DNA from 3 places in the Vibrio kasasachensis genome. Region 3 is predicted to be linked to each of the others. Evidence: predicted binding sites of a transcription regulator. Region 3 holds the regulator's gene; each other region holds the start of a gene.
What was found. The regulator MetJ, encoded in region 3, represses methionine synthesis genes. The targets are predictions, from matches to a motif close to TTAGACNTNTANANGTCTAA.
Positions count from the first base shown of each region.

Region 1: metE (5-methyltetrahydropteroyltriglutamate--homocysteine S-methyltransferase) is a predicted target of MetJ. The motif match lies at 4,278-4,297, and genes of this name have one in related genera.
Region 2: metN (methionine ABC transporter ATP-binding protein MetN) is a predicted target of MetJ. The motif match lies at 7,833-7,852, and genes of this name have one in related genera.

Region 1 covers NZ_JAKJTB010000024.1:2,583-12,744, reverse strand. The annotation lists gene L4C38_RS18305 (aspartate:alanine antiporter) at 172-1,854, shown strand; gene metE (5-methyltetrahydropteroyltriglutamate--homocysteine S-methyltransferase) at 1,950-4,238, opposite strand; gene metR (HTH-type transcriptional regulator MetR) at 4,483-5,394, shown strand; gene L4C38_RS18290 (DUF4250 domain-containing protein) at 5,448-5,648, opposite strand; gene L4C38_RS18285 (hypothetical protein) at 5,731-6,417, opposite strand; gene L4C38_RS18280 (sensor domain-containing phosphodiesterase) at 6,566-9,022, opposite strand; gene L4C38_RS18275 (YgiQ family radical SAM protein) at 9,286-10,162, shown strand, end outside.
Region 2 covers NZ_JAKJTB010000008.1:86,962-97,123, forward strand. The annotation lists gene lpcA (D-sedoheptulose 7-phosphate isomerase) at 17-595, shown strand; gene L4C38_RS00720 (class II glutamine amidotransferase) at 968-1,813, shown strand; gene L4C38_RS00725 (proline--tRNA ligase) at 1,889-3,604, opposite strand; gene tsaA (tRNA (N6-threonylcarbamoyladenosine(37)-N6)-methyltransferase TrmO) at 3,716-4,411, opposite strand; gene L4C38_RS00735 (type B 50S ribosomal protein L31) at 4,566-4,817, shown strand; gene ykgO (type B 50S ribosomal protein L36) at 4,820-4,945, shown strand; gene L4C38_RS00745 (MetQ/NlpA family lipoprotein) at 5,195-6,004, opposite strand; gene L4C38_RS00750 (methionine ABC transporter permease) at 6,027-6,704, opposite strand; gene metN (methionine ABC transporter ATP-binding protein MetN) at 6,694-7,728, opposite strand; gene gmhB (D-glycero-beta-D-manno-heptose 1,7-bisphosphate 7-phosphatase) at 7,951-8,502, shown strand; gene L4C38_RS00765 (MliC family protein) at 8,552-8,896, shown strand; gene treR (trehalose operon repressor TreR) at 8,973-9,917, shown strand; gene treB (PTS trehalose transporter subunit IIBC) at 10,091-10,162, shown strand, end outside.
Region 3 covers NZ_JAKJTB010000014.1:103,645-113,806, reverse strand. The annotation lists gene metF (methylenetetrahydrofolate reductase) at 142-1,032, opposite strand; gene L4C38_RS12385 (bifunctional aspartate kinase/homoserine dehydrogenase II) at 1,259-3,670, opposite strand; gene L4C38_RS12380 (O-succinylhomoserine (thiol)-lyase) at 3,671-4,837, opposite strand; gene metJ (met regulon transcriptional regulator MetJ) at 5,059-5,376, shown strand; gene L4C38_RS12370 (malic enzyme-like NAD(P)-binding protein) at 5,508-6,782, opposite strand; gene rpmE (50S ribosomal protein L31) at 6,998-7,219, opposite strand; gene priA (primosomal protein N') at 7,537-9,738, shown strand; gene cytR (DNA-binding transcriptional regulator CytR) at 9,979-10,162, shown strand, end outside.

The DNA.
Region 1 (10,162 bases), on a different contig from region 3:
TTTTTTTATGCCTCTCATTTAGTGACCACCTTCTCATTAGCCTACTATTTTTGTTGATAAAAATATTAATATTTTCTGCTTCTTTTGCCATTATTCAGTTACAATTTGCCTAACTTAACCTCTTACTCTGAATACTGAGTATTTGACTGGTATTGATACAAGAACTGCCCTGTGAATATTGACGTCATACTATTGCTTAAACAAAACCCTATCCTCCTCATCTTTGTGGTATTAGCCATCGGTCTTGCCATTGGTAAAATTCGTTTTGGTAACTTACAACTGGGTAACTCGATAGGTGTACTGATTACCGCCTTGGTAATGGGTCACATTGGATTCACCTTCAACCCAGACGCGTTAACTATCGGCTTCATGCTCTTCATCTATTGTGTTGGTATTGAGGCTGGTCCGAACTTTTTCGGTATTTTCTTCCGCGATGGTAAGCACTATTTTATTTTGAGCTTGATCGTTCTCGCAACGGCTTTGTTCATCACTCATTTTGGTAGCCAGATGATGGGGCTCGATTTTGGTTTAGCTGCAGGTATGATGGCCGGTGCCCTAACCTCAACCCCGGTGCTAGTTGGCGCTCAAGATGCTCTCAATTCAGGGTTAGCGACCGTACCACACAACATGAACTTTGGGTTGGTACTCGAAAACTTATCGGTTGGTTATGCCATGGCATACTTGATTGGATTAATCAGCATGATCATGTTCGCCAAACTGCTACCCAATCTGCAAAAAGAAAACTTGTCTGACTCTGCGCAAAAAATCGCTCAGGAACGTGGACTTGGTAGCTCGGGGCAACGTAAAGTTTATCTGCCAATTATTAGAGCTTATCGGGTAGGTCCTGAATTGGTTGCTTGGACCGATGGTAAAAACTTGCGTGAACTCGGTATCTACCGCCAAACCGGTTGTTATATTGAACGTATTCGTCGCGGCGGCATCTTAGCCCACCCAGATGGTGATGCGATTTTGCAAGAAGGCGATGAAATCGCGTTGGTTGGTTTCCCCGATAGTCATGCTCGTCTTGACCCTAGCTTCCGTAATGGCAAAGAAGTATTTGACCGCAACTTACTTGATTTACGTATCGTCGAAGAAGAAATTGTGGTGAAGAGTGATTCTATCGCCGGCAAGCGCCTTTCGGATCTCAACCTTTCTGAGTACGGTTGTTTCTTAAACCGTGTGGTACGTGCTCAAATAGAAATGCCAATGGATCTCGATATCGTGCTGGCAAAAGGTGACATACTGCAAGTAAGTGGTGAGAAGAGCCGAGTACACGGTTTGGCCGAGAAAATTGGTTTCATCTCAATTCATAGCCAAATGGCCGACTTATTGGCATTTTGTAGTTTCTTCATTCTCGGCATTATGTTTGGGTTAATCACCATGACATTTGGTCAAGTCTCGTTTGGCTTAGGCAACGCGGTTGGTCTGTTGCTATCGGGTATTATGCTGGGCTTTTTGCGCGCAAATCACCCCACTTTTGGTTATGTACCGCAAGGCGCATTGAACATGGTTAAAGACTTAGGTTTAATGTTCTTTATGGTAGGTATTGGTTTGAGTGCTGGTGGCAAGATGTTTGCACATCTCGCCCAAGTTGGTCCACAAGTGATTGGCTTAGCATTCTTAGTCAGCGTGGTGCCTGTGGTAATCGCTTACCTAGTAGGTGCATATGTGCTGAAAATGAACCGCGCATTGCTGTTTGGCGCTATCATCGGCGCGCGTACTTGTGGTCCGGCAATGGACATCGTAAATGAGTACGCAAAATCAACCATTCCTGCGCTTGGTTATGCCGGTACTTATGCTATCGCGAATATTTTGATGACGCTCGGCGGAACGATACTCATCATTCTCAGTTAATCAGTTCACCGTCAAGCCACCATAATGCAAAAACTCCCCACTAAACCGTGGGGAGTTTTTATTTGGATATTAACTGGTTAGGTTTTCAATCCATATTATGCATCAGCAAACTCTTTACGCAATTTCTTCGCTGCCGAAACCATATTCGCTAATGACGCTTCGGTTTCTTCCCAGTTACGTGTTTTCAAACCACAATCTGGGTTAACCCATAGTCGCTCTGCAGGGATCTTGGTTGCCGCTGTATTGACTAGACCTTCAATCCACTCCTCTGTTGGAATATTTGGCGAGTGAATATCATAAACACCCGGTCCAATTTCATTAGGGTAATTGAACTCTTCAAATGCTTTGAGCAATTCCATATTAGAGCGTGACGTTTCAATAGTAATCACATCAGCATCCAATGCGGCAACAGATTCGATGATTTCATTGAACTCTGAGTAACACATGTGTGTATGAATTTGCGTTTCTGGCTTAGCGCTTGCCGCTGATATCTTGAATGCATCCACAGCCCACTCTAGGTATGCTTTATGGTCACGCTTTTTCAGCGGCAATCCTTCACGAATAGCTGGCTCATCAATTTGAATGATGTTGATGCCCGCTTCTTGTAGATCAGCCACTTCATCTCGTAGTGCGAGTGCTAGCTGGTTCGCAATCTCTTTGCGTGTGATATCTTCACGTGGGAATGTCCAACATAGAATCGTCACAGGGCCTGTCAGCATACCTTTCATTTGCTTAGTGGTTAGTGATTGGGCATAAGTTGACCACCCAACTGTCATTGGTTTTTCACGTTCGATATCGGCAACAACAATCGCTGGTTTCACACAGCGTGAACCGTAACTCTGGACCCAACCAAATTTGGTGGTTTGGAAACCCGCTAAGTTTTCAGCAAAATATTCCACCATGTCGTTACGCTCAGCTTCACCATGCACTAATACATCAAGGTCTAGTGCTTCTTGACGCTTAACAGCATCTTCAATGTGTCCTTTCAGTGCGGTTTCGTATTCTGCTTCCGTTAACTTACCAGTACGGAAAGCACCACGTTGTAGTCGAATCTCGCTAGTTTGAGGAAATGAACCGATGGTCGTCGTTGGGAACAAAGGTAAGCCTAATACTTCGGCTTGGTGAGCTGCGCGCTCTTTATATGGCGCACTTCGCTCAACCAAAGCCTTAGTAATGCCACTTAGACGTTGTTGCACTTGTGGTTTGTTTACGTGAGTTGCACTCTTACGTGCTTGAATTGGTGCGCTGTAAGCGTCACACGCTGAAATTGCACTTTGGTCACCGTCTAGCGCTTTGCCTAGAAGTGATACTTCCGCCACTTTTTGTTTAGCGAATGCAAACCAGCTTCTCACTTCTTCGGTTAATACTGGCTCTAGTTCCAAATCGACTGGGCTATGAAGCAGTGAGCAAGAACTACCAACCCATAGGTTATCACCTAGTTTTTCTTTCACTGGTTGTAGCAACGCGAGCTGTTTAGAAAGATCCGCGCGCCATACGTTTCGACCATTGACGACACCAGCCGACAAAACCCAACCTTGAGGCAGTTTCGCAACAATACTATCAAGTTGCTCTGGTGCCGCTGAAAGGTCAACGTGTAGCCCATCAACATTAAGTTCAACAATGCGGTCTAGCGTCTCTTCAACTGAATCAAAATAAGTGGTTAATAGCACTTTTACGTCACTGCGGATCACTTGATAAGCCAATTTGAACGAATCCAACCAATTCTTATCAAGTTCAAGCCCTAGGATAGGCTCATCGATTTGTACCCACTCGACGCCTTGCTTGGCTAACTTCGCCAAAATTGCTTGATATGCAGTAAGAAGACGCGGTAACAGTGTGAGACGATCAAAACCTTCATCAACTTCTTTACCTAGGTAAAGGTAGCTTAAAGGCCCCAGCAATACTGGTTTAACATTGTGTCCAGCTTTAACCGCTTCATTCACTTCTTCAAACAGTTGTGGCCAGCTTACTTCGAATGAGTCATCTTTACTGAACTCCGGCACAATGTAATGGTAATTAGTGTTAAACCATTTCGTCATATCTGACGCTGCACTACCAGAACAACCGCAGTTAGCTTGTGATTGACCACGCCCTACACGGAACAATGTATCTAGATCTGGAAAACCATTTTGATGGCGCTTAGGTACATGCCCAAGTAAAAGTGTGGTGGTTAAAACATGATCGTACCAAGCAAAATCACCTGCTGAAACGAAGCTTAACTCCGCATCTGACTGTGTTTGCCAGTTTTTAGCACGCAGCTCGGCGCCAACTTGTTTAAGTTCTTTTTGCTCTATTTCACCACGCCAGTATTTCTCTAACGTAAATTTCAGTTCGCGTTTTTCACCGATTCGTGGATAACCCAATATATGTGTAGTCGTCGCCATTTCGCCTAATCCTTGTGCTGATTCATTTAGGTGGACAACAAAGATGTCCGGATGGCTAAAATATCGCGCTATTTTTAATTATGAACAACATCCAATTATTCAACCTGTTTATTAGAAAATTTCATGTTCTAGATTATTCGCTGTTATATGAGCTGCAAATAGAGCCGTCTAGACGTTTACAAACAAACCAATACTGGTTAGGTTAATAATATTCATACAAAGGAATGTGGGATGAAGGGAAATAATGATAGAGCTAAAACATCTACGAACGCTGACTTCACTGCGGGACACTGGTTCTCTCACTGCGACAGCGACGGCATTACATCTAACTCAGTCGGCGCTTTCTCATCAAATTAAAGATCTTGAATCACGCTTAGGTGGGCAACTGTTTCTTCGCAAGACCCGACCAGTCAGGTTCACTTCAGAGGGTGATATCTTACTGCGTTTGGCTGATGATGTTTTACCTCGCTTTGCAAATGCTCAAAATGAGTTGGCTAACTTAAAAGAAGACGTAAATGGTCGCCTACACATGGCGATTGAATGTCACTCTTGTTTTCAATGGCTAATGCCTGCGCTAAAGGAGTATCAATCCACTTGGCCAAGCGTTACTTTAGATTTCTCTTCCGGTTTTGGTTTTGAACCGCTGCCTGCACTCATGAGTGGCAAGCTCGATTTAGTCATCACCTCAGATATTCAACCTCGCTCTGAAATCCACTTTGAGCCACTGTTTGATTTTGAGATGCGTTTAATCACTGCGGTTAACCACCCACTCGCTGAAAAATCGCAGATAAAGCCAGAAGACCTTGCCGAACAAACGATGATCTCATACCCCGTGCAGAAGCAACGTCTCGATGTAGTAAAACACTTTCTTCAACCTGCTGGTGTGGAACCAGCAAAATGGAAGCAGTGCGACAATACCTTAATGTTGGTACAAATGGTTTCAGCTGGGCTTGGTGTCGCCGCCCTACCAAATTGGGCGATCAGTGAGTTTTCACGACAAGGATTAATTAGTAGTGTCGCTTTAGGCGATGGGTTATGGCGGCGCTTATTCGCTGCGACACGGAATTCAGATAAGGAAAAACGATATTTGCAGGCGTTTTTCTCCACAGCAAAACAGCAATGTAAGAGCCATTTGGTTGGCATAAAATTAGCTTAAAAAAACGCCTTTACTGAACAAATCGGTAAAGGCGTTTTTAATTTAAAGACGGTTTAACGCTGGCTCGCTTTAAACTGGTTCGTCAATGGATCGTATTGATAACCTACCGTGTCGAGCTTTGTGACAACTTGCTCAACATCCATTTCATAGCGACTAACCAATTCGTCAAAGCTATCACATTCCAAACGAAGCTTTTCGTTGACTATGCCCAGTAGAATAACGCTATCTAGGCTTCGTACATTGCTCAGATCCATATCTCCACTCCCAATCTAAGTAGACTTACTTCAAGACTAGCTCTCATTGAGTAAATTAACAGTGAAGACGATCTAAATACCGTTAACTCACTACATTGAAAATTGGTAGAGAAAACATAATCGCCGCAATCAACATCAATAAGGTAAGAGTTAGCTGAGCCTTAGTGGCAGGTTTAGTAACAAACAGAGGTATACACCAAACAATCGCAGCACCAATCATGAACGCTAGAGTGGTAAAAATTGGCATCATGATCATTTGTAATTGCGCTTCTGCTAAACCATAAACACTCAACAGTATCGTTAGGCTCGTCAACATTACAGAGACAACACCCACGATCGGCAAAATACGCTGGAACGCTTGTAATCGAGAGCGTGCAATAACCAACAAAAGCTGCGCAAAACAAGCGCCTAGCAAAAATATTTGCATCACTACGTATGCACCAGCAGCAACACTCGGCTGCTCACTAATCATAATACCTACGTATGCAAGTGCCAAACCATTGGCTAAATACAGCACCCATAGTGGTCCACGTTCACGTGTTTTTTTAGTCTGAACTTGAGAAAAGAAGTACACCAACGCCGCTGACACCATAAATGCTTGCATCTTTAGTGATGCCACAGCAAGCCACAAAAGCGCGAGTGTAGGGAGCATCTTATGAATACGACCACGCTGACCAGGGCATATCTCACCCTTCACAAGTACTAGCGTTAAAATAATCTGAGCACCCAGTAGTAACGGGGCAAATACTGCTAACAAATGCTGAACCATGGAATTTCTGTTCTGTTTTAATATAAGTGGATGCGGATAATAGCAAACTTACTATAACCAAGTAACCTCGAGATGCTTGGTTCAGCATGAATTGCTATTCAATCCTGTGTAATTTAAGCCTACAAAGTAGGTTTTCAAGCTCCCAATCTCAACTATCCGCTAGATATTTTAATACCGAATATACGTCGATAAGCCCTTTGTAATGACCATGATCATCGACCAGCAACCAAGGGAAAGGCTGACTGACCACGAGTTGCCTTACCTCTTGCAGATCGGTTAAATAGCTTAAAGTGTATCCGACCGGTTTCATCATTCGATTGACAGATTTGCTCCAGTTGCCCTGCTCTCGGCTACTTTCTAAATCAGTACCCATATTTGGCGTCATGTGCAGATTGATCCCCGAACGGTCAACAACTCCGACGCATTGCCTGTTATCAATCACTGGCAAAACATCACTCAGACTGTCTTCAAAATACTGATAAGCCAGTGAGAGTGGGTCTCCAGGGTCAAGGTGCTTTATTTGTAGATTTGCGAGTTGAATAATCGAATGACTAATTTCAGTACTGGTGCTTGAGGAAAGTTGACAATAATTATCCTGACCAAGAATTTGCTCTAATCGCTGCGGTTGAGCAACCAACTTCCCTTGAATATATTGCACTCTCAACTGAGTCACGGCTTGCAACTCTTGCTCAGACTCAACGCCTTCCGCAACCACTGCAAGCCCTAATTTGTGGCTCAATCGAATAAGAGTATCGATCAAATGATATTCACGACAATTTGGTTGTAGATTGGCAATAAACTGGCGATTGATTTTTAGCACATCTATCAAAGGATCTTTCAAGTATCCAAATGAAGCGTAACCCGTACCGAAACCGTCAACGGCAATGCTCACTCCAGCCTCTCGGAGTAATTGAATGATTTGACGATTCTTTTCCTTACCTAACAGAAACGGTAAATTGGTACATTCTATGGTCAATTTTTCAGGTGAAATGCCAGCTTTATCGAGCGCTAACGATAACTTTTTCAGCTCTTCATAAACGTTATCATCGTTAGTAAATGCACGGTTGATGGATAATCCAACTTGTTCGCCGAACTCCTGTGCCAGCAATTTAAATTCGCACAGCGCCAAACTACCCACCCTTTCATCCAAACGCGTATGCTGGTTAAGATCTTGAGCAATAGCAATGTACTCTTCCGTCTTCACCTTTTCCCCCTCTAAAGGTGGGATATGACACAATGCTTCAAATCTCTCAATTTGTTGTGTTTTGAGGTTAATAATCGGTTGAAACAATACTTCAACTTTATCGTTATCCAGTGTGTGTAGTAAATGCGCCTCTAAACGTTTTTTCCGCTCGATTTGATGGTGAATATCGCGCTCATAAAACGCCATCTTCCGCCGATCTCCCGGTTGTAGTTCTAACAATGTTTGACAAGCATGGGAAACCAAACGGCTTGGTGTTTCTGCATCAACACCAAAAATAGACACGCCTACCTTTCCCGTTTTTACTTGCGTATGTAGAACCTCTCCACCCTGTTTAAAGTATTGAAAAAACGCACCTAACGTTTTAGCGATATCGCGAATACGCTCATCTTGGCATTCCACGGCAATCGGTAATGCCGCTAGAAAACGACCGCTATCCATATAGCCACAACAGAGGGCATTGGTGTGTGTTTTTAAATACTGGGCAAACTGTCGCTTAGCCTGTATGACATTGGCACAAGAAAAATTAGGCTGCATCGCGACAACCAGAAGATTGCTTTGACTGTCTATTTTTCCACATTGCCGTTCCAAATCGACAAGAAAGCGCTCTGTTACTGGCAATTGTGTTAACAAATCGACCCCACCACAGGTGATATCTTCTACCCGTTCTAGCTGCGTCGACAGATCAGAATAAAAACCAATGTAGTAGTTTTTCCCATTACTTAAGGAGACGGACTGTATCGTGATATTCTGAGGAGACACTTCACCATTAGCACGGCGAGATAACAGCACTCCACTCCAATAACCTGCGCGGTTAAGCGCATTCCACAAGTCCTGAAAATAGCGATCATCGTGATGGGAAGAATTAAAGATGTGTGTTTTTAGCCCGACTATCTCATGCCTTAAATAGCCACTCATCGACTCAAACTTATAGTTGCAAGCCAGTATGCGGGTTTCAGCATCTGTCACAACTATCCCTTGATGTTGGTTTTCAAATATCGAATAAAATAACTCTGCCGCTTCTGTTGCTCCTGGAACAACCATACATGGTGAAATGGTCCCTTTCAGTCGCAGCTCTCCATGGCGAGAAATTGAGAGTTCAACATAAGTGAATAGAGAATTGGGGATCAACAGGCAACAATGACAATAGACCTCCTGATTAGAAGTTAAGGCTTTTCTAAAAGCGGCCTTAACTGCTTTTTTCTGTTGGCGAGGCACTAATTTTAAAAACTCTACGACGGGCAACGAATCAAATGACTGGGCAAAAAACAGTTGCTGAACATCGTGATCACAGGAAAATTCTCGCGAAACCAAGTTAATCTCCCAGTCATAGACCAGATATTTCGGCTTCTTTACTTCCGTGTTTGGCTCTGTGTCCGCCAAATGATGGATAGCATCATTCATTGTTATACTCAATCCGTTAAATACTCACAGCAGTTTAACCCAATCAAGAAAACTACAGCGTTAGAAGGGTAGCAAATCAAATAAAATTAAGTAGATGACGAAACTACCTGCATAAAAATCATACAATTACGCTCAACAAATCGCCTACACCTAAGCCAATAAACTATGATAACAAAACAACTGAGCATCTTGACATCACTTGGCTATAGATAGATGTGATTCAAGCCGCTATAATTCGCGCTCACTGGATCTAAGAGCAAAATATGTACAACAACATCACTCCAATTCACGAGCATAAAAAGTACTGGGCAGAATGCTTTGGTACTGCGCCTTTTTTACCGACTAGCCGTAAGGAAATGGATGCCCTCGGATGGGATAGTTGTGACATCATCATCGTAACGGGTGATGCGTACGTCGATCACCCAAGCTTTGGTATGGCGATTATTGGACGCTTACTTGAGTCACAAGGTTTTCGCGTCGGTATTATTGCTCAGCCAGATTGGAACACCAAAGATGCCTTTATGGCGCTGGGTAAACCAAACCTCTTTTTTGGCATCACCGCAGGTAACATGGATTCAATGATCAACCGCTACACGGCTGATAGAAAATTGCGCCATGATGATGCCTACACACCAAATAACGAAGGCGGTAAACGCCCTGACCGCGCAACTTTAGTGTATTCACAACGTTGCCGCGAAGCATATAAAGGCATACCAGTCGTACTCGGTGGCATCGAGGCCAGTTTGCGTCGTCTTGCCCATTATGATTACTGGTCAGATAAAGTTCGTCGCTCAGTATTATTTGATGCAAAAGCGGATATTTTGTTGTTTGGTAACGCCGAGCGTGCACTCATCGAGCTTGCTCATCGTCTTTCTGACGGCGAAGATATTTCAACACTAACCAATATTCGCGGCACCGCGGTTAATCTTGCCGAAGCTCCGCAAGGCTATACGGTTATCGATTCCTCACGCATTGAAAAGCCGCGAAAAGAGGCGTATGTACCAGTAAACCCTTACGCTGTTGAAGAACAATGCGAAACCAGCACTGAGAAAAAATCGGAAGCACAACCGATCACTATTCGCCCATCTCGACATGATGCAGAAACCAGTGCGATACGTTTACCTCCGTTTGAAAAGCTCA
Region 2 (10,162 bases), on a different contig from region 3:
ATTTAAGAGAAGGCTTATGTACCAGGATTTGATTAAAAGTGAGCTAACTGAAGCTGCTGACGTACTGAACAAGTTCCTTAGTGATGATCACAACATTGCACAAATTGAAGCAGCGGCGAAACTGATTGCTGATTCATTTAAGCAAGGCGGTAAAGTCTTGTCTTGTGGTAATGGTGGCTCTCACTGTGATGCGATGCACTTTGCTGAAGAACTTACTGGTCGTTACCGTGAAAACCGTCCAGGTTATCCAGGTATCGCTATTTCAGACCCTAGTCATCTATCATGCGTAAGCAACGATTTCGGTTATGACTTTGTGTTTTCTCGTTACCTTGAAGCGGTAGGTTCAAAAGGTGATGTGCTGTTCGGTCTGTCGACATCTGGTAACTCAGGTAACATCCTTAATGCGATTGAAGCGGCAAAAGTAAAAGGCATGAAGACGATCGCGCTAACGGGTAAAGATGGCGGCAAAATGGCAGGGTGTGCGGATATCGAGATCCGAGTGCCTCATTTCGGTTACGCCGATCGAATTCAAGAAATTCATATCAAGATCATCCATATTGTGATTCAGCTAATTGAAAAGGAAATGGAGAAGTAATCTCCGTTTCAAACCACACGGTTTAAGTCAACATCAGGTATACCCAAGTGACTTCAAGATGCAGGATTCAGAGTCTTGTCACTGGTACCAGTTCAAGGAAAACAACGACGTGGAATAATCATCTATTTCCGAGTTGTTTGACGCAAAAATGGTTCCAGTGACAGACTCCCACAGGGCGAGTTTGTTAGGTTCGCAGACTACGTTATCGATTCTTAATTTAGAGCGACTAGATTTTCAAATCGACGCCTTGCCTGCAAACCTAACAACTCTCGCTGAACTAAGCATCTTGGGGTTACTTGGGTATAATCGTTTATCACATATTATGATTAACGATTGCTGATGCTGGTTGATTTAGAGGGAGAATAGTAAGCCATGTGTGAATTGCTTGGTATGAGCGCAAATGTACCAACGGATATCTGTTTTAGCTTTACTGGCTTAATGCAGCGTGGGGGAAATACCGGTCCACATCGTGATGGGTGGGGGATCACCTTTTACGAAGGCAAAGGCTTTCGAACTTTCAAAGATCCTAACCCTAGTTGCGATTCAAAAATTGCAGAGCTGGTACAAAATTACCCGATAAAAAGTCTCGCGGTGATTAGCCATATTCGTCAAGCTAACCGTGGTGCGGTGAATTTGGAGAATACGCATCCGTTTACACGCGAACTATGGGGTCGTTATTGGACTTTTGCTCACAATGGTCAACTGAGTGACTATCAAGATCTGCAAACTGGGCGTATTCGCTCTGTTGGACAAACAGACAGTGAGCTTTCTTTTTGTTGGTTGCTGAAGCAATTAGAGGAACGTTATCCAGAGCCGCCACAAGATATGGTTGGCGTATTCCGCTTTATTGCCCAGTGTTGTGACCGATTACGAGAGAAAGGAGTATTTAATATGCTGCTTTCTGATGGTGAGTATGTGATGACATACTGTACTAATCATCTTTATTGGATCACTCGTCGAGCGCCATTTGGTAAAGCGACATTGATTGATGAAGATGTCACGATTAACTTTCATGAAGAGACCACACCCAATGATGTCGTTTCAGTGATTGCGACGCAACCGCTAACAGACAATGAAAATTGGCACCGAATGAAGCCGGGTGAGTTTGGTATTTTCCATTTTGGTGAGTTAGTTGATGGCAACGAAGATGAGCTAGTGGATGTGGCATTTGCGCCCAAAAAAGTCGCGAGTCAAGCGCCAACAGAACCGCTCAACTAAACCTTCTATGATGTATAAAACAAAAGGCTGACGATATCGTCAGCCTTTTTCATGTTTCTAACAACAATAAAGCAATTAAGCGAGTTGAGCTTTAACGTGTTCAACAATATCAGCCATTGCCACAGCTGTTTTCTCACCGCTGCGGCGGTGCTTGTATTCGAAGTTACCTTCGTCGATGCTGCGATCACCAATCACGATAGTGTGTGGAATACCGATCAGCTCGATGTCAGAGAACATTACACCAGGGCGTTCTTTACGGTCATCAAATAGCACTTCGATGCCCATAGCTGTTAATTCAGCGTATAGCTTCTCAGCGGCTTCTTGAACGCGCTCAGATTTGTGCATGTTCATTGGTACGATAGCAACTTGGAAAGGCGCTAGAGCGTCAGGCCAGATGATGCCGTATTTATCGTTGTTCTGTTCGATAGCTGATGCCACAACACGTGAAACACCGATACCATAACACCCCATCTCTAGAATTGAGTTCTTACCGTTCGAATCAAGTACGCCACAATTCATCTTCTCAGAGTAGGCTGTACCTAACTGGAAGATGTGACCAACTTCGATACCACGCTTAAGCATTAGCGTACCTTGGCCACATGGGCTCAGATCGCCTTCAACGACGTTACGTAGGTCTTCAACTTGACCAAGTTCAACATCACGACCCCAGTTGATACCGAAGTAGTGTTTATCGTCAACGTTCGCACCTGCACCGAAATCGCTCATTACCGCAACGCTGCGGTCAACAATGAATGGCAGTTCAAGACCGACAGGGCCTAGTGAGCCTGCGCCTGCACCAATTAGATCGCGCATTTCGCCTTCCGTTGCCATCTCTAATGGAGAAGCTACTTGTGGCAAGTTTTCAGCTTTTACTTCGTTTAGTTCGTGGTCACCACGAACAATTAGCGCAATGATCGGTGCGTCGATTTCGTCAGATGCTTTAACAAATAGCGTCTTAACGGTTTTCTCGATAGGAAGATCAAACTGTTCAACCAATTCTGCAATAGTTTTTGCATTTGGTGTATCAACAAGCGTCATCTCTTGAGTTGGCTCAGCACGTTCAGCTGTAGGCGCTAGGGCCTCGGCTTTCTCGATGTTTGCCGCGTAATCAGATTCAGTAGAGAATGCGATTAGATCTTCGCCACTTTCAGCTAATACGTGGAACTCTTGAGAGCCACTACCACCGATTGCACCTGAATCAGCCAGTACAGGGCGGTACTCAAGACCCATGCGATCGAATGCCTTACAGTAGGCATCGTGCATTGCTTGATAAGATTTCTCTAGACCCGCTTTATCGATATCAAAGCTGTATGCATCCATCATGCAGAATTCACGTGCACGCATAACGCCAAAACGTGGGCGACGTTCGTCACGGAATTTAGTCTGGATTTGGTACAGATTTAACGGAAGCTGCTTGTAAGAGCTGACTTCGTTACGAACCAGTGCAGTGATAACTTCTTCAGCTGTCGGGCTTAGTACAAACGGACGAACATGGCGGTCAGTAAAGCGAAGTAGCTCAGGGCCCATTTTTTCAGAGCGACCTGTCTCTTCCCAAAGTTCAAACGGCTGAACAACGGGCATCAAAGTTTCGATTGCACCTGCATTGTCGATCTCTTGACGAACGATGTTTTCGACTTTACGCAATACACGTAGACCAGTTGGTAGCCAGGTGTATAGACCTGAAGCTAGACGACGGATCATACCTGCACGTAGCATGAGCTGGTGGCTCACTACTTCTGCGTCGTTTGGAGTCTCCTTCAGAGTAGAAAGAAGATAATTACTGGTACGCATTCAATTTATCCGTTTATTAAAGTTAAGACTCCAACCGAAATGGTTAGGAGTTTGGCGATCCCGCAATGGGAGTTCAATTTAGCCGTTTATAATATCAGCCAATCGTCTTTGTCAAAAGGGGTCAATGACGGTTACAGACACTAAGTTATCGTTTACGGTGAATTTAACATTCAAATTGAACAAGTTTACAGCGTATTCTTTGTTATCTGGTTTGTTTTTTTTATACGCTGGACGAGGATCTTGTGCCAATACCTGCTCAATCACTTGGCGTATATGGTGAGCATTTTCAAGCTGCTCTAAACTATCAACTGCACTTGGCAAAAAGCAAACAAGCGCTTTTTCGGGCTCTTGATTAGCGTATCCACCTTTGGCATCAATAATTGCATCAGAGTAGGGGATGTAAGGTTTTATATCCACTATCGGTGTGCCGTCGACTAAATCGACACTACCAAGTTCTAGGTAAAATTGGTCGCCTTTTTGGTGAATGCCTTTCAATTCAACCGCAGACATTCCAATTCCATTAGGGCGAAAAGTTGAACGAGTTGCCAATACGCCCATACGTTCATTTCCACCTAAACGAGGTGGACGTACGGTGGGTTTCCAGCCAGCAGCTAAATTTTGATCAAACAGAAATAATAACCAAATATGACTAAATTGTTCGATACCGCGAATCGCTTCAGCGCAGTTAACTTCACCGACTAACCTTACGCGCGCGGTGGCTGTAGGCACTAGACGTGGTTGTCTTGGTACGGCAAATTTCTCTTTATATGGGCTTTCGATTATGCCAATTGGGTCAATGGTATGCATGCCATTATCTCAGTGAAAAAATCCCGCACAAGATAGCACACACTCGAACTCAAGTATGCGGCAATCCGAGGAACAAAAAATGTGCTTGCAACTTTATTTGATAATAATTATCATTTGGTATGTTATAACATAACAAGTTAATATGAGGTAATAGATGAAAGCCGATATCCACCCGGAATACCGCAAGGTGGTATTCCATGATACTAGCGTTGATAAGTACTTTATTGTCGGTTCGACGTTGCAGACCGAGCGCACCATTGATTGGCAAGATGGCAAAACCTATCCATATTGCACCTTGGATGTGTCATCAGAGTCGCATCCTTTCTATACCGGCAAGCAACGCGTGGTTCAGACTGAGGGCAGAATTGCCAACTTCAATCGTCGTTTTGGTCAATTTAAGGAATAGAAATGAAAGTACTAAAGTCTTTGAAAAGTGCCAAAAATCGTCATCCAGATTGTCAAATTGTTAAGCGTCGTGGTCGCTTATACGTGATTTGCAAAGCAAACCCTAGATTTAAAGCGGTACAAAAGTAGCGGAGTTGAGTAGAAATATTGAGAAGAAGAGTTCATGGCTTGATTAATAAGAGCAAAAATGAGTTAAACAAAAGGCTGACACTATGTGCCAGCCTTTTTGTTTTAAGCGCTATACCCGTCATACTTGATGTTGCAGCGGTGTTGGCTGTGTTCGTGCGTCCCAATCACATAGTTCACCTATGCTCAGGGGACTTTCTTACTTGCCGCCTACCTGCATCTTCAAGTTTCTTGGGTACATAACAAACCGGATTACCAGCCTTTCGCTACGCCACCTTTAAAGATTTCTGAAGCGGCTGTGTATACTTCTTCAGATTGGTATGCTTTAACAAAGTTTGTTACGTTTTCAGCATTTAGGTTGTCTTCACGAGCAACAATGATGTTCACGTATGGTGATTCTTTATCTTCAACAAAGATACCATCACGTTGAGGTGTTAGATCGATAGAGCTAGCGTAAGTATTGTTAATTACCGCAAGCGTTACATCGTCAAGTGAGCGTGGCAGTTGAGCCGCATCCAGTTCAACAATAGTAATGTTTTTAGGGTTTTCAACGATGTCACGCACGGTAGCAAGTAGACCAATGTCTTCACGTAGCTTAAGTAAACCTTGTTGCTCTAGCAGCAGTAGTGAGCGACCTAGGTTAGTCGGATCGTTTGGTACCGCGATACGAGAGCCATCTTGAATTTCTTCAACCGATTTAACTTGCTTAGAGTAACCTGCGATTGGGTAGACAAATGTGTTACCAGCGATCGCTAGTTTATAGCCGCGGTCAGCAATTTGTTGATCAAGGTATGGTTTGTGCTGAAAAGCATTGATGTCAATCGAACCATCATCAAGTGCTGCGTTTGGTGTTACGTAATCAGAGAAGATGATTAGCTCTACTTCTAAACCAAACTTTTCTTTGGCTACTTTTACTGCCACTTCTGCCACTTGTTCTTCTGCACCAGCCATAACACCCACTTTAATCTTGCTGGTATCGACTTCCTTTTCACCGCAACCAGAAAGTACTAGTGCTGATGATGCTACTGCAATAGCAAGTAAACTCTTTAAACTAAATTTCATAACTATCTCCTTATATGAATTTTTACCTGTGGTCTACACGGCGCACAACGGCATCACCGATAGACTGAATAATTTGTACTAACACAATTAGCATCACGACAGTGACAGCCATTATCACCACATCATAGCGGTGGAATCCATAGCGAATTGCTACGTCACCTAAGCCACCGCCACCAACTGTGCCGGCCATCGCTGAGTAGCTTACTAGCGTTACCATGGTAATGGTGACTGAGTTGACGATGGTTGGCATTGCTTCAGGAAGCAAAACCTTAGTAATAATTTGTAGTGGGGTCGCACCCATGGCTTGAGCAGCTTCAACCAACCCAGTTGGAACTTCGAGAAGCGCACTTTCAATTAAGCGGGCAACGAAAGGAATTGCTCCAATAGTCAACGGGACGATTGCGGCTGTTGTACCGATAAATGTGCCTACGAGTAACTTAGTGATCGGGATAATCGCGACCATCAAAACCAAGAAAGGCACAGAACGACCTACATTTACAACGGCGCCTAAAATGCTATTAAGTCTTGGGTTTTCTAACAGACCACCTTTTTTAGTGGTATGCAGAATAACACCGAGAGGGATACCAATTGCGAAACCAACCACGCCCGCCACAGCCACCATGTATAGCGTTTCCCATGTTGCGCCAAGCAAAAGATCAGTGTTCAAGCTTAGCCAATCAGAAATTGTATTAAAGGACATAGCCAAGCACCTCTACTTTAACGTTATGTTCACGCAAGAATTCAATCGCGTTGTTGTGATCTTCTTTACTACCAAATAACTCAGCGACCATCATGCCGAACTTTACGCCGCCAGCATAATCGAGATCTGAGCTCAGAATATTCACGTCGATATTGTACGTTCGAGATATTAGGCTCATCAATGGAGCATCTACAGTTGCGCCTGTAAACTCCAACCGAACCAGCGGGTAGCTATCTTCTACATGCGTTGGTTGTAAACGAACTTGATAGTCTTCAGGAATCGACAAGTCGAGTGTTGAACGAATAAAGTCGTGTGCGAGCTCTGTTTTAGGGTGAGCAAAAATCTCTCCTACCGTGCCTTTCTCAACCAGTTCACCGTCGCCAATAATCGCTACTTCGTGGCAGATGCTTTTAACGACATCCATTTCATGAGTGATCAGCAAAATAGTGATTTGTAGTTGACGGTTTATCTCACGTAGCAATTCAAGAATCGATTGGGTGGTTGCCGGGTCAAGTGCACTCGTTGCCTCATCACATAATAAAACTTTTGGTTCGCATGCTAAGGCACGTGCAATTGCAACACGTTGTTTTTGACCACCACTTAGATTTGATGGGTAGCTTTCGTGTTTGTCTACGAGACCAACTAGTTGTAGAAGTTCGGTGACTTTGGTTTTGATTTGAGTTTTGTCTTTACCTGCTAGCTCTAAAGGCAGTGCGACGTTTTCAAAAACAGTGCGCGAAGACAGCAGATTAAAATGCTGGAAAATCATACCAATGTTACGACGAGCTTCGCTCAGTTGCGATTTACCTAATTTGGTTAAATCGACCCCATCGACGATGATCTCACCACTAGTTGGTGCTTCAAGCATATTCACACAGCGGATCAGGGTACTTTTGCCAGCGCCGGATGCGCCGATCACCCCAAAAATAGTCCCTTGGGAGATATGGAGGTTAATATCTTCCAAAGCAATAATTTCCTTTTTGCCTTGGTAGAAAACCTTATTTACCTGATTAATTTCAATCATTGAGAAACCTGCTTATGCTCGAGTCTTTGACAGTATATTATGTTGATCTACATCTCATTTGTTAGATGATGCTATGGGTTTGTCGAATTAGTGTCAATAGATATTTCTACGTCTAGACGGCTAAAAGTTCGTTTCAGGCAAACGATTAGGTAATTAGATAGTGATGAAAGAAATAAAGCGTGCAATAATTCTTGGCATAGAAAGCAGACAGAGAAGCAAATTTTGGCGAAACCAGCAGTCTTTTTGGACCGTGATGGCGTAATTAACGTTGACCACGGTTATGTACATGATGAGCATGACTTTGAGTTTATCGAAGGTGTATTCGAAGCGACCAAAAAGCTAAAACAGATGGGTTATATGCTCGTGCTTGTTACCAATCAGTCAGGTATTGCTCGCGGAATGTTTAGTGAAGATCGATTCATGTCTCTAACACAGTGGATGGATTGGAACTTTGTTGATAATGGTGTAGAGCTAGATGGTATCTATTACTGTCCACACCATGCAGATCACGGACAAGGTATCTACAAAGAAGATTGTGATTGCCGTAAGCCAAAACCAGGTATGTTTATTTCTGCACGCGACTTTTTAGATATTGATATGGCTAACTCAGTGATGGTTGGCGACAAAGCAGAAGATATGATGGCTGCTGAATCTGCGGGTGTAGGAAGCAAAATATTGGTGCGTACAGGTAAACCAGTTACTGAGCAAGGCGAGGCTCTCGCGAGTGTTGTGCTTGATAGTATTTGTGATGTCCCTAACTATCTAAGTAAATAGACTATTATTTAAAGGCTGCAATCGCAGCCTTTTTTAATTGGAGGTGATCATGATCAGAGCAGGCATATTCATTGCAAGCGCTGTGCTACTTGTAGGTTGTTCGAGCAGCAACGACGCAATGACTAACAATGACCCAAATAATTATAGCTACCGCTATGAATGCAGTGAAGGTAAGCAGTTTAAAGCTGATTATTTGATTGAAGAACAAGGGGCGCTAGTGCAAGTGGATGGTGTGGACTATGCATTAATCCAAGTACCATCTGGTTCAGGGACGCGTTACATTTTGCCGGAAAACGCGCAAACTGATATCAAGCCTGTGAATTTATATACTAAAGGTGATTACGCTCGCTTAGAGCTAGGTCGTCAAGTTTACAAAAACTGCGAAAGTCATTAATGTTAGCTCTGGCTGAGGTTGGTTAGCTAAACCTTAGCCGCTGACTATCAAATCATTCTCATTGAACCCCTGAAGTATGAATAAAAAACTGACTATTTTAGATATTGCGCGTATTGCTGGCGTTGGTAAGTCGACGGTCTCTCGTGTATTAACTAACGATCCTAAAGTAAAACCTGAAACTCGTATTAAGGTGGAGCAGGTGATTGCCGAATCAGGCTATGTGCCATCTAAGTCGGCGCAATTAATGCGAAGTGGTAGCCAGCGCGTGGTTGGGGTGATTATTTCTCGTCTAGATTCACCATCAGAGAACAAAGCTGTCGGTAGCATGCTACAAGCGCTCTATCAAGAAGGCTACGATGTTGTGATGATGGAAAGTCAGTTTGATCGCGATAAAACCAGCGAGCACCTTAGTGTCCTTAAGCGACGTAATGTAGATGGTGTGATCGTATTTGGTTTTAGTAATTTTGACCTTACCCAGTTAGAGCAATGGAAAAATCGAGCCGTTGTGATTGCGATGGATACTCAGCAAGTATCTTCGATTAACTATGATAACCATGGTGTGATTACCCAAGCGTTGGAATATTTGAGCCAACAGTCGGTTGAGAATATTGCCTATATTGGGGTCAACTCCAGCGACCGAACAACAGGTAAGTTACGTTTAGACTCTTATCTTGAATGGTGTCAGACGCACCAGTTGGTCGCCAACTATCAAACTGGTGATCTTCATCATGAAAGTGCCTACCAACTTGTCGACAAGGTGCTCAATGAACAAACTCAAGCGATTGTTTGCGCCAGTGATACGCTCGCACTTGGAGTGATAAAGCGTCTACAAGAGCTTAATCGTGAAGATGTGATTGTCACCGGAGTTGGCGGCAATGAGCTACTTTCCTTCCTGTTCCCGAATGTTTTCAGTATTGACCCTGGTTATGCCAAAGCCGGCATAAAAGCGGCTAAGTTATTGATATCTCATATTGATGGTGAAGGATCGCTGACTCACCTTACTCAAAAACCTGTTTATTAATAAGCCACTCTTTTTAAACTGATTTAAAATTATACTGTGATCACATTCAATTAATGGGACTGTTCCCATTTTGTGGGTTAATCAATTCTGTCAATATAATGAGCAATCAATGGGAATGTTCCCATTTACACAATAACGATAACAGAATGACTCCAATTAAGGTGGACAAGGTTATGGGTAAGATTGCAAAACAAGAAGTCGCGCGTCTGATCGAACTCGTCGGCGGAGCTGAAAATATTGCCAGT
Region 3 (10,162 bases):
AAGTTTCTTGGGTGTATTCTACTGATATTTGTGTAATGGGCTGACCGGAAGGTCGGTCTTTTTTATGTTTGCTTGATGGAAAAAGGTTGGCGATGAGCCAACCTTTTAAATCTGCTTTAGTAGCGCGTTAACGAACAGCTATTATTCTTGAGGACGCACACCCAATGTATGGCAAAGCGCGTAAGTCATTTCTGCGCGGTTCAGCGTATAAAAGTGGAAATCCTTGACACCTTCACGACCTAGAATTCGGACCATATCGATAGCTTGGCTAGCGCCCACTAGCTGGCGGGTGGTAGGATCATCATCCAAACCTTCAAATTGTTTTGCCATCCATCCCGGTACTTTGACATTGTTTTGCGCAGCAAAGCGAGCAGCTTGATTAAAATTGGATACGGGTAGAATCCCAGGCACGATTTCAACATCAATACCAGCGGCAACGCAGCGATCACGAAAGCGTAAATAGCTTTCCACATCAAAGAAGAATTGCGTGATAGCGCGGTTTGCCCCCGCTTCAACTTTGCGTTTTAAGTTGAGTAGATCAGCTTGGGAGCTTTTCGCTTCGGGGTGGACTTCAGGGAAAGCCGCCACCGAGATATCAAAATCATGGCGTGACTTAAGTAATTTAACAAGATCAGAGGCATACATGTCGGGCGCGCCGCCACCTGGTGGAATATCACCGCGCAGCGCAACAATACTTTCAATACCATTTGACCAGTAATCGTCTGCGATTTGGATCAGCTCTTCACGAGAGGCGTCAATGCAAGTCAAATGAGGCGCGGCAATTAAGCCAGTTGAGGACTTGATCTCTTTAATGATTGAGTGAGTGCGATCTCGCTCGCCAGAGTTTGCGCCGTAAGTAACAGAAACAAATTTAGGCTTAAGCGTTTTTAAACGGTGTACCGAATTCCATAGTGTTTCTTCCATTTTTTCGCTGCTTGGTGGAAAAAACTCAAATGACACATTGATATTGTCTGATAGCTCAGCAATATTCTGATTTAAAGCGTCGATATGACCGGCGTGCGTGTATCCCATCTTGCTCTCCCTGTGGCCATCATGCCACCCTCAATAATCAAATCCTTTGATGACGTTTAGACGTCTATATGTCTACAGAGTGTATTGAATGCCATTTAAAGTCAACAAGCTGACTATGAATAATATTCAAGTTGATAATTATAAAAATTCAAGTTGGGTTTCTGGAGCTTAAAAAACTTGGGCTTAAAAAAAAGCGCGATGAATATCTCCATCGCGCCTTTAAGGGTTAAATTTGACTAGAAAGCAAATTCAAGTCTGACTGAATTGCCCCAGCGGTGACTTCACGCCCCGCTCCCGGACCTCGAATAACCAGTGGGTTATCTTTGTACCATTTACTTTCTATAGCGAAGATATTGTCACAAGGTAAAAGGTTAGCGAGCGCGTGTTCACGAGTGAGTGCCTCAACGCTAACGGTCGCTTTGCCATTTTTCTCTAGGCGAGCAACATAACGTAGTACTTTGTCTTCTCGCTGAGCTTTCGCTAAGCGCTCCGCTAATCGTTCACTCAGAAGATGGCTATTATCAAGAAAGTCATCGAGAGATAAGTCGGTTAGCTCTTCAGGCACCAAGCTTTCAACTTTTACATTCTCAGGTTCGAGAACTAAGCCAGACTCGCGCGCTAATATTACTAATTTACGCATGACATCAGAGCCATCAAGATCGTGGCGAGGGTCGGGTTCAGTCAGTCCTTGCTGCCAAGCGAGATCGACTAATTCGGCAAATGGTACGCTGCCATCATACTGCTGGAAAAGCCAAGATAATGTGCCTGAGAATATGCCAGATAGAGCGACGATTTCATCGCCACTTTCTCGTAAATCACGAACCGTGTGATTGATCGGAAGACCAGCGCCAACTGTAGCGTTATAGAGCCAGTGGCGATTAATTTTGGCAAAGGCATCTTGCACTTGGTGGTAATACTCACTAGAAGCAGAGCCCGCTAACTTGTTCGCCGATATTAAATGCATGCCTTGCTCTGCAATATCAATGTAGCGATCAGCTAGCTGTTGGCTTGCCGTCACGTCTAACACTACTACTTCATCATAGCCTTGAATTGCTCCGAGTTGTTCAATCCACGCTCCGGGTTGGTACTCAATGGCTTCAATATCAAATTGTGCGTTTGCTTGAGACGCGTCAATGCCTTGTGGGTTAAACCAATAGGTTTGGCTATCGATGATGGCAACCAGCTCGAAATTCATGCCACGGCGTTTTTCCAGTTCCGTTTTTTGTTCAGTAAACAGCGTGAGCCAACTACTGCCAATATTGCCTTTTCCACATAAGGCAATGGCAATACGTTTTTGCGCTTGAAATAGTTGACTGTGAATACCTTGAACAAGTTTTTCTGTATCAGTTTTACGTAGTACAGCCACCAGGCTTAACCCGGAGTGAGATTCACAAATAAACTCGATCGGAGCCATTTTTAGTTGTTGGTAAAAACCATAACAATGGTTGGGGTTTTTTGTTACGCCTGCACCAACGGCGGCGACCATTGAGTAACCTTCTTTTAGCTTCAGCTCGGCTTCGGTTGCGATATCTTGTAGATGACGCATTGCTCCGCCTGCAATTTCTTCCGTGTATGTTAAGCGTAGGCAGTGTTGATCGTCTTGTACTTCAAACGCGAGAGGTTCGAGTTGTGCACGAATCAGGCTGGCTAATGTTGCTTTGTGCTGACGAAGGAAGTCATGACCTGAGGGGAAATGTAGCTCAATGATTAGAACGTCATCTAACGAGGAGATGATTTTTGCCCCTCGACCAGATGCGAGTACTCGTTCGATACGGGTAGATCCTGATTCGGGCTCATAGCTGCAGCGAAGGTGACAATCCATGGTGCTTTGTGCGACAGGTTGTAACGTGCGGCTATGTAGAACAGGGGCGGCTAAACGAGCGAGCTCACTGGCTTCATCTAAGCGTAATAATGGCAATAGGCAAGCATCAGCAACAAGGCGAGGGTCGGCGCTGTAAACACCAGCGACATCACTCCAAATCGTCACTCTCGATACCTCAGCTAACGCACCAATGACGGTGGCTGAGTAATCTGAACCATTGCGGCCAAGTAGAACGGTTTGTCCTTGGCTATCTTGTGCCATAAAGCCCGTAATCACCACACGATGATGGCTGTGCTGAGTCAATATTTCTTTAAGTAATGGGTAAGATGCCCCTCGATCGACTTCCGGCTGAGTGCCAGATTCGGCACGTAAAAACGTTCGTGAATCTTGATCACGCGCAGGAAGATTATGTTGATTGAGAAGTGCGGCAAGTAAACGTGAAGACCAGCTTTCGCCACGCCCAAGAACGCAAGCCTGTTCGGCTTCAGTTAACGGCGCTTCTAGCTCACCCAATAATTTGAATTCGTCAGTGAGTTGTTCGAGTAGTTGTTCTTTTTCTTCACCGTCTAGTAGTTGTTCGATTAGATCAAATTGAAACTTTTTCAGCTCTTGCAGTGCTTCATGAGCGAGCCGACCATCTTTATGCAACCCATCAATAAACTCGATTAGGCGGTTAGTGGTTTTGCCTGCGGCTGAAACAACGATAAGGTCATCTTGTTTCGAATACTCCTTGAGAATATTAACTACACGGCGATAACACTCAGGGTCAGCCAAGCTGCTACCACCAAATTTATGCAGCTGTCTCTCAGCGCTCATTTAGTTTTCCTCCAATGCCAATTTAAAGGCTTGCTCAAGATCGGAAATTAGGTCTTGTACATCTTCCAAACCGATGGATAGACGCAGTAATTGCTGTGATATTCCCGCTTCTTCTAGAGCGGCTTCACCCATTGCTCGATGCGTCATGGATGCAGGGTGGCAAATCAAACTTTCAACACCACCCAAAGATTCAGCCAAAGAAAATAACTCAAGTGCGCCAACAAAGCTTTTTAGTTGTTCAAAATTGCCAGCAAACTCAAAACTCAGCATAGAACCAAAGCCGGATTGCTGTTTGGTGGCGATGCCATGACCAGGATGTTGAGGTAAGCTTGGATGGTAAATTGTGCCCACGCAGGCGTGGGATTTGAGATACTCGAGAATGTCGACTGAACTTTCTTCATGTACTCTCATTCGCGCTCCAAGAGTTCGTAAGCCGCGCAGAGTCATATAACTATCAAACGGTGTGCCGGTAGCACCAATGCAATTGCCCCACCATGCCAATTCTTCAGCGTGTTGTTCGGTTTTAGTGATCACCACGCCGCCAATCACATCAGAGTGACCGTTAATAAACTTTGTCGTGGAGTGAATAACAAAATCAGCGCCAAGTTCTAGCGGCTTTTGGAACACGGGTGTCAAAAAGGTATTGTCGACTGCCACTAATGCTTCGACTTGATGCGCTTGCTGGCAAACGTGTTCGATATCTACCACGCGTACCAATGGGTTAGATGGGGTTTCAATTAGTACTAGTTTGGGCTTTTGCGCCAACGCCTCTGTAAGGGCTTGTGGATCAGATTGATCAACAAACAATACCTTAAAATCTCCTTTCTGCGCACGAGTGTTAAATAGACGGTAGGTACCGCCATAGCAGTCATGCGGCGCGACAATTAAATCATCAGGTCCCAGAAAGGTGGTTACCCACAAGTTGAGGGCGGAGGTTCCACAGTTGGTAATGATCGCCCCTTTTCCACCTTCGAGCTCATACAGTGTTTGTTCCAACAAGCCACGATTTGGGTTGCCTGATCGGGTATAATCGTATTTTGGGACATCACCAAAAGCTGGGAAACCATAGTTGGTCGAAAGATAAATAGGTGGAACCACAGCATGGTGCTGGGTATCCGACTCGATGCCAGTGCGGACCGCGATAGTAGCAGGCTTGCGGGTGCTCATAAGTGTTTCCTTCCGAACAATAGTGACTTGTCAGTTTGAATGCGTTATATCTACACAATACTTGTTGATACAATACATTCACAATCCATTCACGCTACTTTACTGCTGTTAACTTAAGACGTCAACACATCCAGACGTCTATATGTCTTTGCTTGTAGCCTTAAAAGCCGCTAAAATTACACTTTGCATAAATTAATGACTAACAATAACGAAGGTGCGCAATGGCAGACTGGAATGGCGATTACATTAGCCCATATGCTGAACATGGAAAGAAGAGCGAACAAGTAAAGAAGATTACAGTTTCAATTCCATTGAAAGTATTAAAGGTATTAACTGATGAACGTACACGCCGTCAGATTAATAACTTACGCCATGCAACTAATAGTGAGTTACTGTGCGAAGCATTTTTACATGCTTATACAGGGCAACCACTGCCGACGGATGAAGATTTACGTAAAGATCGTCCTGATGATATTCCAACAGAAGCGAAGCAGTTGATGACCGATATGGGCATTGAATTTGAAGCGTTTGATGATTAATTGTTAGAAGCTGGAGCCTAGCACCAATCCAGCAGAAAACAAAAAACCGCAGATATTTGAGTCTGCGGTTTTTTGATCTGCTAATACTTAGGAATTGAAATGTATTGGCGTGAGAATTAAGTCGTATAACTCTATGCCATATAATTCTCAGGCATCTCGATTCGTGCCACACCAGAATCAACAGCTGCTTGCGCGACTGCCTTTGCTACTCTAGGCAGTAGGCGAGGGTCCATTGGTTTAGGAATAATGTATTCGTGACCAAATTCAAGCTTGTCAGCCCCAGCGGCAACGAGCACTTCAGCCGGTACTGGCTCTTTTGCTAATTGGCGGATGGCTTCAACCGCAGCCAGTTTCATCTCGTCATTAATCTCACTGGCGCGCACATCCAACGCCCCGCGGAAAATAAACGGAAAACAAAGCACGTTATTGACTTGGTTAGGGTAGTCGCTGCGACCTGTACCCATAATGAGGTCATCACGGACTTGATGAGCCAACTCAGGTTTTATTTCAGGATCAGGGTTAGAGCAAGCAAAGACAATCGGCTTATCTGCCATTAGCGTCAATGCCTGTTGTGGCATCAAGTTAGGTCCAGATACACCTAAGAAAATATCCGCGCCTTCAATCACATCTTCGAGTGTGCGCTTGTCGGTATTGTTGGCGAATAGCTTTTTATATTCATTAAGATCATCGCGTCGAGTATGAATAACCCCTTTGCGATCAAGCATGTAAATTTTCTCACGCATTGCGCCACATTTGATCAGCAATTCCATACATGCTACTGCCGCCGCTCCAGCGCCAAGGCACACGATAGTGGCCTCTTCTAGCTTCTTACCTTGCAGTTCAATGGCATTGAGCATGCCTGCTGCCGTGACAATTGCGGTGCCATGCTGGTCATCATGAAACACGGGTACATCGCAACGTTCAATCAGCTGTTTTTCAATCTCAAAACAGTCTGGTGCTTTGATATCTTCAAGGTTAATACCACCAAAGGTATCTGCGATATTCGCTACCGTATCAACAAACTCTTCAATTGTGCGGTGCTTTACTTCGATATCAATTGAATCAAGCCCTGCGAAGCGTTTGAACAGCAGTGACTTACCTTCCATGACAGGTTTTGATGCCAGAGGACCTAAATTACCCAAACCAAGAATAGCGGTACCGTTAGAAATAACCGCGACCATATTGCCTTTTGAGGTGTACTTATAAACATTGTCAGGATTTTGTGCGATTTCTCGCACTGGCTCCGCAACACCTGGGCTATAGGCTAGAGCAAGGTCTTTGGCTGTTTCTGCTGGTTTTGTTAGCTCGATAGAAATTTTTCCTGCGATAGGAAGGGCGTGGTAATCCAGAGCTTGCTGACGAAACAGTTCTTCGGCGGTCAATTCTTGTGTATGGTCATCTGACATAAGGGATGTTTCTCATTGTTGTTAATTGTTAAGCGGAAGTTATTTTAGTGGAAGCAAATCAAGCTGCATAGGTAAGATTGCGATTGATATTGTTATTATAGATATATTAATCGCTGATAAGACCAGTTTGCTCGCATTTTGGTAAAGGTTCCCCAAAAAACGGGTAATAAAAAAGGACGCCTGAGCGTCCTTTTAGAATCGGTCTAGAGAAGAAATTACTTCTTGCTAGTAGATAGAGCACCGAAACGCTTGTTGAAGCGATCAACACGGCCGCCTGTATCAACGATACGTTGCTTACCAGTGTAGAATGGGTGACATTTGTCACATACGTCTAGGTGGATAGAATCCTTAGCTAGAGTAGAGTTGAACTCAAAAGAGTTACCGCAAGAACAAGTAGCGCTTACAGCTTTGTATTCTGGGTGGATGCCAGTTTTCATTGGAGAACCTTAATAATAGGCCGTGTCGCTATCCGATTCTAAGCCGGACACCACACGTAGTTAATAAAAAATATCGCATACCGCTTGGTGATAAACATCAAGCCATATGCTAAGGCGCAATATAATAATGAATCTGTACTTGAGGATCAACTGATTTACTCGATTAGCTGCTACTTTTTTCACCAGTAGAGTGCCGCCAAGCAACAAGTACTAATTTTAGAGCTTGAGTGGGGGAAACTGGGGAGAAAATAGAATCGCTCTCCGTTTTGCTTTAGACTTGACGGTGTTTATTACTCAACAGTATTTAGCCAAACTTTATGCGTCCTACCATTGCTCGAGTAGCTTTGCCGGTTCCACTGGATAAGCAATTTGATTATCTAATCCCTAGCCATTTATTTCCGGTAATTGGAGGACGAGTGTCGGTGCCATTTGGTCCCAAAACACTGATCGGTGTTGTTACCGAACTGACCAACCAGTCCGCGTTTAAGCAAAGCCAACTTAAGTCTTTAAAACAGGTGCTTGATACACAACCAGTGTGGTCTGATTCTATCTATCAACTGCTGATGTGGTGTAGTCAATTCTACCAATATCCACTCGGTGATACGCTCGCCAATGCAATGCCTTCAGCGCTACGAAAAGGAAAACCAGCCGACTTTTCGACTTTAGTCGAGTGGCAATTGACCTCAAAAGGTAAAGACCAACTTATGTCTGGTTTTGGTCGCGCGGTAAAACAAGAGAGGGCAATGCGCGCGCTGGAAGACGGCGCAGTGTCGCATCAGCAATTGCTTGCTCAAGAGATCAGTGGCACGGTACTAAAAGCGTTGCAAGAGAAAGGCTGGGTTGAATCCATTGAGCGAAAACCAGTGGTTCAAGCTTGGAGCGAGCAGGTAGAAGCGGATGTTGATAAGCCAAAGCTGAACCAAGAGCAGGCAGTGGCTATTGCGACGGTAAATAGTGCTAACGGTTTTGGTTGCTATTTACTGGAAGGTGTCACTGGTTCAGGTAAAACAGAAGTGTACTTGAACTTGATTAAGCCAGTATTAGAGAAGGGCAAGCAAGCCTTGATACTGGTTCCTGAGATCGGTTTAACGCCACAAACTATCAACCGTTTTCGTCGACGTTTTAATGTACCAGTTGAAGTTATTCATTCTGGTTTAAATGAAACAGAGCGTATGAATGCGTGGCTTAGTGCCCGTGATAAGGTGGCAGGAATTGTCATTGGTACTCGTTCAGCGCTACTAACGCCATTTGCTGATTTAGGCATAATTATTGTCGATGAAGAGCATGATAGCTCTTACAAGCAACAAGACAGCTTGCGCTATCACGCCCGTGATGTGGCGGTAATGCGAGCGAATAAAGAACAGATCCCCATTTTACTTGGTTCGGCGACACCAGCGCTAGAGACACTGCAAAATGCGTTGAGTGGCAAGTACCACCATTTGCAACTTTCTCAGCGGGCGGGCAACGCTAAGCCAACCACGAATAAAGTACTCGATGTCAAAGGGCTGTATTTAGAAAGTGGCTTATCAGCCCCACTGATTGCTGAGATGCGTAGGCACTTAACAGCGGGTAATCAAGTCATGCTGTTTCTCAATCGGCGAGGCTTTTCACCGGCTTTAATGTGCCATGAATGTGGCTGGATAGCTGAATGTAAGCGTTGTGATGCTTACTATACTTACCATCAAAACAGCAATGAGATTCGCTGCCATCACTGTGGCTCGCAACAGCCTGTTATTCATCAGTGCCAAGGGTGTGGCTCGACCAACCTTGTTACGGTTGGTGTGGGTACCGAGCAACTCGAAACGCAATTAAAAACACTTTTTCCTGATTACAAAGCGATCCGTATTGATCGAGATAGCACTCGGCGAAAAGGCAGTTTAGAAAGTGCGTTAACGGCGATCCGAAAAGGTGAGTTCCAAATTTTAATTGGTACACAGATGTTGGCGAAGGGGCACCACTTCCCGGATGTCACTTTGGTCGCATTGCTGGATGTAGACGGATCACTGTACAGTAGTGACTTTAGAGCATCAGAGCGATTAGCTCAGTTATTTATTCAAGTTGCAGGGCGTGCAGGGCGCGCGAGTAAGCCTGGTGAGGTGATATTGCAAACTCACCATCCTGAACATGCCTTATTGCAAGCATTACTGAATCATAGTTATCGCCATTTTGCTGATACGGCGTTAGAGGAAAGAAAGGTAGCAATGCTGCCTCCTTTTACCTATTTAACCTTGTTTCGTGCCGAAGCGAACAACAGTGAAGTGGTTGAAGATTTCTTACGGCAGGTTCGCTTTACGCTTGAAGCGCACCCATTATTTGATGGTGAATGCCAAGTGTTGGGACCAACGCCTGCACCGCTAGCCAAAAAAGCAGGTAAGTTTCGTTGGCAACTGCTATTGCAAACTCAAACTCGACCAATAATGCAGCGTTTGTTAGCCAGTGCTAAACCAGCTATTGAGTTATTGCCTAATAGCAAAAAAGTACGTTGGTCGCTAGACATTGAACCGCAAGATTTAAGCTAGTTACCACTTTACAATGTTACGTACGCTAGATCAGAACGTAATTTTGTGACGTAAGTCTCTGTGCCGGGTTGGGTTTTGTTAAATCTCCCGTAACTTTATAGCTCGAAATAAATAAACTAGTACTAGGTGCATTACGCATCATAGTGAATACTTCGAAATGGCAATCGGTTGTGTGTTTTATAGACTTAATTAAGAGTGGGTATTAGCCCATCAATATCAATCAGGCTTGGGTGGCTCACGCTGCTTAACAAGGAAAAATTTAAGAGGGTTACATTTATGGCGACAATGAAGGATGTTGCCCAGCTCGCGGGGGTTTCAACAGCGACGGTGTCAAGGGCGTTGATGAATCCCGAAAAAGTCTCGTCTGCAACGCGAAAGCGCGTTGAGGATGCAGTCTTAGAGGCTGGCTATTCACCAAACTCAT